Regions from separate parts of the Aminobacter aminovorans genome, predicted to be linked through region 1. Evidence: riboswitches for the same ligand, from Rfam matches in the RefSeq annotation. Region 1 holds a riboswitch; the other holds the start of a gene.
The links. Region 1 has a riboswitch for cobalamin ahead of DY201_RS10125 (ABC transporter ATP-binding protein). Riboswitches for the same ligand answer to the same signal wherever they lie in the genome.
Positions count from the first base shown of each region.

Region 2: another riboswitch for cobalamin. It lies ahead of bluB (5,6-dimethylbenzimidazole synthase); the one in region 1 lies ahead of DY201_RS10125 (ABC transporter ATP-binding protein).

Region 1 is NZ_UFSM01000001.1:2,068,320-2,073,422, reverse strand. It holds gene DY201_RS10140 (DMT family transporter) at 1-326, opposite strand, end outside; gene DY201_RS10135 (LysR substrate-binding domain-containing protein) at 424-1,281, shown strand; gene DY201_RS10130 (MFS transporter) at 1,415-2,581, shown strand; cobalamin riboswitch at 2,653-2,862, shown strand; gene DY201_RS10125 (ABC transporter ATP-binding protein) at 2,971-3,786, shown strand; gene DY201_RS10120 (ABC transporter substrate-binding protein) at 3,805-4,749, shown strand; gene DY201_RS10115 (FecCD family ABC transporter permease) at 4,804-5,103, shown strand, end outside.
Region 2 is NZ_UFSM01000001.1:1,848,341-1,853,443, reverse strand. It holds gene DY201_RS09060 (KpsF/GutQ family sugar-phosphate isomerase) at 1-333, opposite strand, end outside; gene DY201_RS09055 (outer membrane beta-barrel protein) at 553-2,169, shown strand; gene bluB (5,6-dimethylbenzimidazole synthase) at 2,166-2,900, opposite strand; cobalamin riboswitch at 2,948-3,133, opposite strand; gene galU (UTP--glucose-1-phosphate uridylyltransferase GalU) at 3,196-4,083, opposite strand; gene DY201_RS09040 (lytic murein transglycosylase) at 4,331-5,103, shown strand, end outside.

The DNA.
Region 1 (5,103 bases):
ACCACGAAGAACGGCTGGATGTGATAGACGATGGTCATCACCGCAATCGAGGTCTTGGCGAAACCGGCGAAGAAGGCCGTCCAGCTCAGCACCATGCAGACGCCGCAAAGTGCCGCGCGTGCCAGACGGCCCCGCGACAACGACCGGTCGGGAAGATAGCCGCGTACAAGGCACCAGGCGCCGAGGAACATCGAGCCGAACAGGCAGCGCCAGAACACCGTTGTGACAGGGTCGACGCCTGCTTCTGTGACGAAGGCGCCGACAGTGCCAGCAATCGCCATGGCGATTGCGAGGTTCAGGGCGGGAAATCGGGAAGCGTTGGTCATGAGCGTCGTCCGGTGGCGATGGCCAAGCAAGCCCAGATTGACGAATTCATTCAAACGAATAGATTTGGCGAACCCTATTCGAAATGCTGATAGCGCCATGGCGATGCCGCTCGACCTCGACCTGCTCAGGACCTTCGTCGCCGTTGCCGACAGCGGCAGCTTCTCCCATGCCGCGGCGCGGGTCGGGCGCAGCCAGTCGGCCATCAGCATGCAGATGCAGCGGTTGGAACAGTCGGTCGGCAAGAAACTTCTGGTGCGCGGCCCCCGCGCGGTGCTGCCCAACGCCATCGGCGAGGAGCTTCTGGTCTACTCCAGGCGGCTGCTGAAACTGTCCGACGAAGCCTGGGCCAGCGTTACCCGGCCCGAGGAAGCCGGCAGCGTACGCCTCGGCGTGCCGGACGACTATGCTGCTTTCCTGCTGCCGACGGTGCTGTCGCGCTTCGCCGCCGCCCACCCGCTGGTGACGGTGGAGTTGATCTGCGAACAATCGACATCGCTGGTAAAGACCTTCGCCGACGGCAAGCTGGACCTCGCCATCATCACCCGTGGTCCGGAGCAGGCGATCGAGGTGCTGCAGCGCGAGCGCCTGGTCTGGGTCGCCTCGCCCAACCATGTCGCCTGGGAGATCGATCCGCTGCCTGTTGCGCTGTTCGAGCCCGGTTGCGTCGCGCGAAAGAGCGTGCTGCAGGTGCTGGGTGCCGCCGACCGATCGTTCCGCTGCACCTATTCCAGCGCCAGCCTGCTAGGTCTGATCGCCGTGGTTCAGGCGGGTCTCGCCGTGGCCGGGCTCGCCCAGCGCAGCGTGCCCCCCGGCCTGCGCGTCATTGGCGAAAACGAGGGCCTGCCGCCGCTGCCCGAGATGGAAATCGGCATATTGCGCAACCCGCAAGCCGCCAATTCGGCAGTCGACCGGCTCTACGAATTTCTCCGACGCGACCTCACCCAGCAAACCTGATCGTCGTAGCTTGCGCCTTGCGTATGTCTGCCATGCGCCGGATGCATTGCTGCAATGCGACAACGTCGCTTGTGCCGCGACGGACATGAGGAAATTGTAGGCCTAAATCGTTTCAGTTCCCCCGAGTCCGCCCATGCCCTTGCCGATCCTCGCTCTGGCCGTTGCATCTTTTTGCATCGGCACCACCGAATTCGTGATCATGGGCCTGTTGCCTGAGGTCGCCGCCGACCTCGGCGTGTCGATCCCCGCCGCAGGTCTTCTGGTCACCGGCTATGCGCTAGGCGTCGTCATCGGCGCACCCATCATCGCGGTGGGCACGGCGAAACTGCCGCGCAAACCGGTGCTGATCGGGCTCGCCATGATGTTCGTCCTCGGCAACCTGCTCTGCGCCATCGCCCCCACCTACTGGACGCTGATGATCGCCCGCGTCATCACCGCCTTTGGTCACGGCGCCTTCTTCGGCATCGGCTCGGTGGTGGCGGCGAGCCTCGTTCCTGCCAACAAGCGCGCCAGCGCGATTGCCCTGATGTTTGCCGGCCTGACGCTCGCCAACATTCTCGGCGTCCCCGGCGGCACGGCACTCGGCGAAGCCTATGGCTGGCGCGCAACCTTCTTTGCCGTCGTCGTCATCGGCCTGCTCTCGGTGGCGGCCATCGCCTGGCTGGTCCCTGCGGGCGTCGCCCCTCCCGGCAAGGGTGGCGTCGCCGGCGAGGTCAAGGTGCTGGGCAAGCTCCAGGTGTGGCTCGCCATGATCATCTCGGCGCTCGCCTCGGGCAGCCTGTTTGCGGTCTTCACCTACATCAAGCCGATCCTGACCGACGTCAGCGGCCTCTCTGTTGAATCGGTCACCTGGGTGTTGTTGCTGTTCGGCGGTGGCATGACGATCGGCAACATCATCGGCGGCAAGCTGGCCGACTGGAAGCTGATGCCCACAGCCATCGGCGCGCTGGTGGTGATGGCGGCGATCCACGTCGCCTTCGCCGAACTCAGCTCTTCGGCGCCCGCCGCGATCCTGCTCGTCTTCATGTGGGGCGTTATCACCTTCGTCATCGTGCCACCGATGCAGATGCGCGTCGTCGAAACCGCTTCGGAGGCACCGAACCTCGCGGCCACCCTCAACCAGGGCGCCTTCAACGCCGGCAACGCCGCCGGCGCCTGGGCCGGTGGTGCGGCGATTTCGATGGGCGTGAGCTATGCCGACCTGCCCTTCGTCGGCGCGGCCATCGCACTGTCTGCCTTCGGCGTCGCGCTCATTTCCTTCGCGCTCGACCGGCGTGACGCAATTCAGCAGCCGGCATGACGCTTTAGCCCCCGCATGACGCTTTAGCGCCCGGCATGACGCTTTAGCGATTGTCAGCAACCCGTCGCTGCTGTAGCCACGACAGCGATGGTTCCTGCTATCCGGTTCGGGCAGCAGGTTAAATGGGAACACGGTGAGACGTCCCTGACGCGAAACCGTGGCTGCCCCCGCAACTGTGAGCGGATAGCAATTCGGAAACATGCCACTGGCCGAAAGGCCGGGAAGGCTCCGAGGCGCGATCACCCGCAAGCCAGGAGACCTGCCATCATCCGATTAACTCAACCGGCCGGGGTGTGCCGCGGAGATGATGATGGTTGCGACTGCCTTTTTCAGTACCGGCGCGCTCACCGGATCGTTCTGCCACCTCCGCCCGATCGCGGAGACAGGGCATGCTCGATCGCGTCCACGCCGCTAGCCACCTCGTAGGCACCACCCCGGCACTGCTCGAACTAGACGGCGTCAGCTGGGGACCACGCGTCTCGCAGCCTATTCTCGAACCGGTCAGCCTTGCAGTTGCTCCTGGCGAATTGCTTGCCATCGTCGGCCCCAACGGCGCTGGCAAGTCGAGCCTGTTGCGCTGCCTCTACCGCTATCACAAGCCGACGACGGGCACTGTCCGCCTCGACGGCACCGACATCTGGAAGATGAAGCCGCGCGACTGCGCCCGCCGTATCGCAACAGTGCTTCAGGAGAGCGCTTCCGACTTCGGCCTGACGGTCGCCGAGATCATCGAGCTTGGCCTGACCCCGCATGTCACGAGCTTCGGCACCAGCGACGACGACTACATCAAGGTCGAGGCAGCCCTCGCCCTACTCGGTCTCACCGCGCTGGCGGCGCGCGATTTCGGATCGCTGTCCGGCGGCGAAAAGCAGCGCGTAATGATTGCGCGGGCGCTTGTACAGAAGCCAGACCTTCTTGTCCTCGACGAGCCGACCAACCATCTCGACATCCGCCACCAGCTCGAGGTGCTGGAACTGCTCGGCAATCTCGGCTGCACGGTCGTCGTCTCCCTGCATGACCTGGCGCTCGCCTCCGCTCATGCCGACCGCGTGCTGGTGATGGACGCCGGCCGCGCGGTGGCCTGTGGTGCGCCGGCCGACATACTGACGCCAGAGCGCATCCGTGACAGCTTTTCCGTCGGTGCCACCCTCGACGACCATCCGGTCACCGGGCGCCCGCGCTTTTCCTTCCACCTCGAACGCTGAACATCAAAAGGAGCCTTCATGCGCCTGCCCATCATCGCCGCCGCTCTGCTCGCCACCTGCGCCTCGTCATTGGCCAGCGGCTTCCCCGTAACCGTCAAGAGCTGCAATCGTGACGTGACCTTCGAGGCAGCCCCCAAGCGTGCCGTCTCGCATGACGTCAACCTGACCGAGATGATGCTGGTGCTCGGCCTTGCCGACCATATGGTCGGCTATTCCGGCATCTCGGGCTGGAAGACCTTGGACGAGAACCTGCGCAAGGGCGTCGGCGAATTGCCCGAACTCGCGCCGAAATATGTCACCAAGGAAGTGCTGCTCGGCGTCGACACCGACCTGTTCTTCGCCGGCTGGAACTACGGCATGAAGGTCGGCGGCGACGTCACGCCCGACACGCTCGCGCCCTTCAACATCGCGGTCTACGAACTGACCGAGAGTTGCATCCACATCATGAAGAAGGACAAGTCGTCGCTTCAGGACGTCTATGCCGACCTGCTCAATCTCGGCGCCATCTTCGGCGTGCGGGAGAAGGCGGCAGCACTGGTAACGGGCTACGAGAAGGAACTCGCCGACTTCCAGGCGTCGCTGCCCAAGCTCGACAAGCCGGTCAACGTGTTCCTCTACGATTCCGGCGAGCAGAAGCCCTTCACCGCCGGCCGCTACGCCATGCCGACTGCGATCATCGAGGCTGCAGGCGGCAAGAACATCACCGACGACGTCGAGTCGAGCTGGGTCGAGATCGGCTGGGAACCGGTCATCGAGCGCAACCCCGACATGGTGGTGATCGTCAACTACGGCGAGGTGACAGCCGAGCAGAAGATCGAGTTCATGCGCACCAACCCGGCCTTCAAGGATATCGAGGCGGTCAAGAACAACCGCTTCTTCGTGCTCGAATACAACGAGGCGACGCCGGGACCGCGCAACATCGCGGCGATCAAGCGGCTGGCCGCCGCGATGCGGGCCGACTGACACATGTCGCACCGCCACCTCGTCGCCGGGCCGCGGCACGTCCTCATCCACGCCATGCCGGCCCTGATTCCGGGGCTCGCAGTGGTGCTCGTCGCAAGCATGGTCATCGCCGTCGGCATCGGCCCGGTGGCGATCCCGCTGGAGACGGTGTGGGGCGTCATCGCCAACAAGGTGATGGCGGGAAGCGTCGAGGTGGCGTGGTCGAGCGGCCGCGAGAACATCGTCTGGGACGTGCGCGCGCCCCGCGTCATCCTCGGTGCCGTCGTCGGCGCCTCGCTGGCGCTGGTCGGCGCGTCGTTACAGTCGGTGACACGCAATCCGCTCGCCGATCCGCATCTGCTCGGCATTTCGTCG
Region 2 (5,103 bases), 220 kb from region 1:
GGAGAGTGCTACGATCGCATCTTCCTTGGCGATCATGCCGAGGTCGCCGTGGATGGCTTCCGAAGGATGGACGAAATAGGCCGGCGTGCCGGTCGATGCGAAGGTCGCCGCCAGCTTGGAGCCGATATGCCCGCTCTTGCCGACGCCGGTGATGATCGCCCGGCCGCTGAGCTGACCCAGGATCGAAACAGCTTTGGCGAATGGCTCGGCGAGCGGGCCTTCGAGCGCTGCGACAAGCGCGGCGATGCCGGCTTGCTCGATGGTGACGGTGCGGAGCGCGGAGGCGATCGACGCCTGCCCGTCCGGCTCTTTCTTCAGCGATCCAGCGTGCATGGCGCATGCGTTAGCGCGTCGGCGTGCGGCTGTCCATGATTATCCGCCCAAAACCAGGCGTCGCAGGGCGTGCGGGAAACGCTCCGTTAACCATGGCCATTTACCAGTTGGTAAGTGCGACGCCCTTGCGTCGGCGAAGCAGTGGGAAAGATGGCGCAGATCAGGCCGGAGCAACGGATACGGAATACTGCACGTCGCGTCTTGCTGGCGACAGCAAGCGTGGCGACACTGCTGTGTGCTGCCCCGCTCCATGCCCAGGAAACCGGGCTGCGCGGACCGGTCAGCGAAGACGACATCAACAACACCCTGCTGCTTCACAAAAGACGCTCCGCTGCCGAACCGGTACAGGACCAGGCACCGGCCTACCAGCCGGTCAGCCCCGGCGCGATCCCCACCCAGGCAGACGCGGCCCCCACCGATCTGTTCAGCGAGCCACCCAACGCCGAAAACGCGACAGGCTCCTCCTCGTTATCCGCTCGTCCGCCCACCACGGCACGCCAGCGTGCCCGCGAAGCGCGCGAGCGGCAGGCCGGCACCACCACGCCGTCGACTGCCGAGAGGCCGGCCGCGCCGGCGACCGACGAAGAGCTGACCACGGGCACCGTGCGCCAGGGAACCGTCGATTCCGAAACCGAGATAGAGAACGGCCCTGAAGCCGAGCGCCAGCGCGCCATCGAAGGCCGCAGGCCGCAGCCGGACGCAAACCCGTTCGAGCCGACCGGCATCCGTTTCGGCACCTTCGTGCTCAAGCCGAGCCTCGAACAGGGCGTCACCGCGACCTCGAACGCCGATTCCAGCTTCGGCGGAAAGTCGGCTGTTCTCTCCGAGACGACGCTCAGGCTGAATGCCGCGTCCGACTGGGAGAGCCATTCCGCCACCATCGACACCTATGGCAACTACCGCAAATCCATCTCCGGCCAGGAGGTCAAGGATCTCAGCGGCGGCATCGATGGGCGCCTGCAGCTTGACCTCGCCAATGACATGCGCGCCTTGGCGCGGCTCGGTTACAGCATGCGCCCGGAATCGACATCGTCGCCGGTGGTCATCTCCGGCACCGCCGAACGGCCGACCCTGCATACACTCAACGGGGCGCTGGGTATCGAAAAGGACGTCGGCAAGCTCCGCTTCGGCGTCACCGGCGAAGTTGTCGACGAAAGCTACAGCGACGCCGAGCTCACTGACGGCACCACGCTGTCGCAAAAGGACCGTGACTCCAGCCTCTACACCGGTAAGGTCCGGCTCGGTTACGAGGTCTCGCCTGCCTTCACGCCATTCGGCGAGATCGAATTCGGGCGCCGGGTCTATGACCTGCGCTTCGACACCGCCGGCTTCGAGCGCTCGTCCAAGCGCACTGGTGCCCGCGCCGGCGTCGAAATCGACATGGGCGAGAAGTTCGGCGGCGAAATATCTGCCGGCTGGATCTCGGAGGACTTCGACGACGACCGGCTGAAGACGGTTTCCGCCGCAACCATTGCCGCCGACCTCAAATGGTCGCCGATGCGCGGCACCATCGTTGGCCTGACCGGCGAAACCCTGGTCGAAGGATCGACCACCGCTGGCGATAGCGGCTCGGTGCTCTACAACGGCCGCCTCAGCGTCGAGCGGCAGATCCGCTCCAACCTGACCGGCTTCCTCGCCGGCGGCGTCGGCTACCGCGACTATGCCAGCTCAAACGACCACGAACTCAGGCTGAGCGCCGAGGCGGGCCTGACCTGGTGGCTCAACCGCTATGCCGGCCTTACCGGCAAACTGCGCCACGAGACCTTCGACAGCACCTTGCCGTCCCGCGACGCCAAGACCAACAGCGTCTTCGTCGGGCTGAAAATCCAACGCTAACCCGATGCAGGCAGGCCGCTGATGCGGGTTGCGGCGGCCTTCAGAGCCTCCTCTCCTTGCCCCGAATACACCTCGCTCATGATCAGATCGGCAAGCGGCAGACGGCGGCCCCAGCCATGCCGCTCGAGGTCGGGCTTGTCGGCAAATTCACTGACATGGCCGACGCAGAGATAGGCCACCGGCACGACGTGATCGGGAATGCCGAGCAACCGCTTCAGCGCCTGGCGCTCGAGGATACTGACCCAGCCGACGCCGACGCCTTCGGAGCGTGCGGCGAGCCAGAAATTCTGCACCGCGCAGACGGTACTGAAGAGATCCATCTCAGGATTGTGCCATCGCCCGAGCGGGGAGCTTTCCGAACGGCTGCGGTCGCAGGTGACGACCAGATTGAGCGGACTTTCGCAGATGCCTTCGAGCTTGAGCTTGCGATAGAGCTCGCGCCGCTCCTCGGCGACCTCAGGCAGTTCCTGCTCACGTGCGGCGACGAACAGATCGCGGACGCGCTCACGCCGTTCGCAATCGCGGATGACGATGAAATCCCATGGCTGCATGAAGCCGACCGATGGCGCATGATGGGCCGCAAGCAGGAGACGCGCCAACACATCGTCGTCGATCGGATCGGGCAGAAAATGGCTGCGCACGTCGCGGCGCGTGAAGATAGCGCGGTAGACGGCATCCTGGGCAGCAAGGTCGAAACGGCCTGAAATGGCATTCAACTGGTCAGCAAGCATCGCATGTCCCCTGGCGAGCATATCGGCTTCCTCCGCCTGACCATGCGGAGGTCGATGTCTGCCGGGCCGGTCTTCTGGCTCGAGTTCAACCCGTCATCGGCGCCTTCCCGTTCGACAAGAACAGTGGCTTTTTGCCGCTACGGTCCCTCTTACAGCGTTGGGCACGCCACGGTCTTGCACCGTGTTCCCGATTCTCCCGCATCGCTGCGGGCACCCGGCAGGATGTTTCTAGCGACAGTGGCCACCGAAAGCCATCGCACTGTGCGTCCAATCCTGACACAGGCGCGACATGCAGCTACTTGCCCTGCTTCATCTCGCCGAGAAGGCCTTCGATGACGCCGGCCATGCTCTTGCTGAGATCGGAGCGCGACAGGGCAAAGGCGACATTGGCCTCGACGAAACCTTCCGGCGAGCCGCAGTCGAAGGTACGACCGCGATAGTGGTAGCCGTAGAAGGATTGCATCTTCTCGAGCTTGAGCATGGCGTCGGTGAGCTGGATTTCGTCGCCGGCACCACGCTCCTGGTTTGCCAGGATGTTGAAGATCTCCGGCTGCAGTATGTAGCGGCCATTGATGAACAGGTTCGACGGTGCGGTGCCCTGCTTGGGCTTCTCCACCATGCCTTCGATCTCGAAGCCGGTGTGGACGGACTTGCCCTTGCCGACGATGCCGTATTTGTGCGCTTCGGCCGGGTCGCATTCCTGGACGGCGATGATGTTGTTGCCGGTCTCGGCATAAAGCTCGACCATCTCGCGCATGCAGCTCTTTTCCGACTGCATGATCATGTCGGGCAGCAGCAGCGCGAAGGGTTCGTCGCCGACAAGTTCGCGTGCGCACCAGACAGCGTGGCCGAGACCGAGCGGCACCTGCTGGCGCGTGAACGAGGTCTGTCCCGGTCCCGGCTGCAGCCGCTGCAGGCGTTCGAGCTGCTCGGTCTTGCCGCGCTGGGCGAGCGTGTCATAGAGCTCGAACTGGACGTCGAAATGGTCTTCGATGACCGCCTTGTTACGCCCCGTGACAAAGATGAAATGTTCGATGCCCGCTTCGCGCGCCTCGTCGACCACGTACTGGATGACAGGGCGATCGACGACAGTCAGCATTTCCTTGGGGATAGACTTGGTGGCAGGCAAAAAACGCGTGCCGAGGCCGGCGACCGGAAAAACTGCCTTGCGAACTCTTTTCATTGCGTGGGCGTCCGATAGAGGGATGTATCGGACGCCAGCTTTGCCACGCCCGAATTGAAGAATACTGAATGCGTTCACATATTCGGTGACAGCGGGCAAGACCATTGATCACGCGATCTTGATTGTCCGAACAGCTAGGTGGACAATCCCTCAAACCGCTTTTCGTTCCCCAAGGGGTCTATGGTAAACTGATTGATAACCGGCATCGGCGATGAATCGTGTTTCTGATCTCTCCAAGGAGGAAAGAATGCCCCTTCGCAAGACCGCCAAACGCCTGGCAAGCGCCGCTGCAATCGCTGGCCTTTCGCTGGCATTGATGCTGCCGGCCGGCCCGGCGGCCGCCGAAGCCGGTTTCCAGCGCTGGGTGGCGAGCTTCCGCTCCGTCGCCGCAGACAACGGAATTTCGGGTTCGACCTATGACCGCGCCTTTCGTGGCGTGACCTCGGCCGACCCGGAAGTGCTCGAAAAGGCCCGCTTCCAGCCAGAATTCACCGCGCCCGTCTGGGATTATTTCGACAACCGCGTCCACGACCAGTCGATCGCAGTTGGCCGCGAGATGGCGCGCAAGTGGAAGCCCTGGCTCGACCGCATCGAGGCCAAGTTCGGCGTCGACCGCTACATCCTGCTCGCGATCTGGTCGATGGAATCGAACTACGGCGAGATTCTCAAGAACGACAAGGTGATGCGCAATGTCGTTCGCTCGCTGGCGACGCTCGCCTATGGCGACCAGCGCCGGGCGAAATTTGCCCGCACCCAGCTGATCGCCGCCCTCAAGATCCTGCAGCGTGGCGACATCGACGAAAGCCATCTCGTCGGTTCCTGGGCGGGTGCGATGGGCCACACCCAGTTCATCCCGACCAGTTACCAGGCCTATGCCGTCGACGCCGACGGCAATGGCAAGCGCGACATCTGGAACTCTGTGCCCGACGCGCTGGCAACCGCCGCCAACCTCCTGAAAAAGAACGGCTGGCAGGCCGGCAAGACCTGGGGCTACGAAGTAGTGCTGCCCGCGGGCCAGAA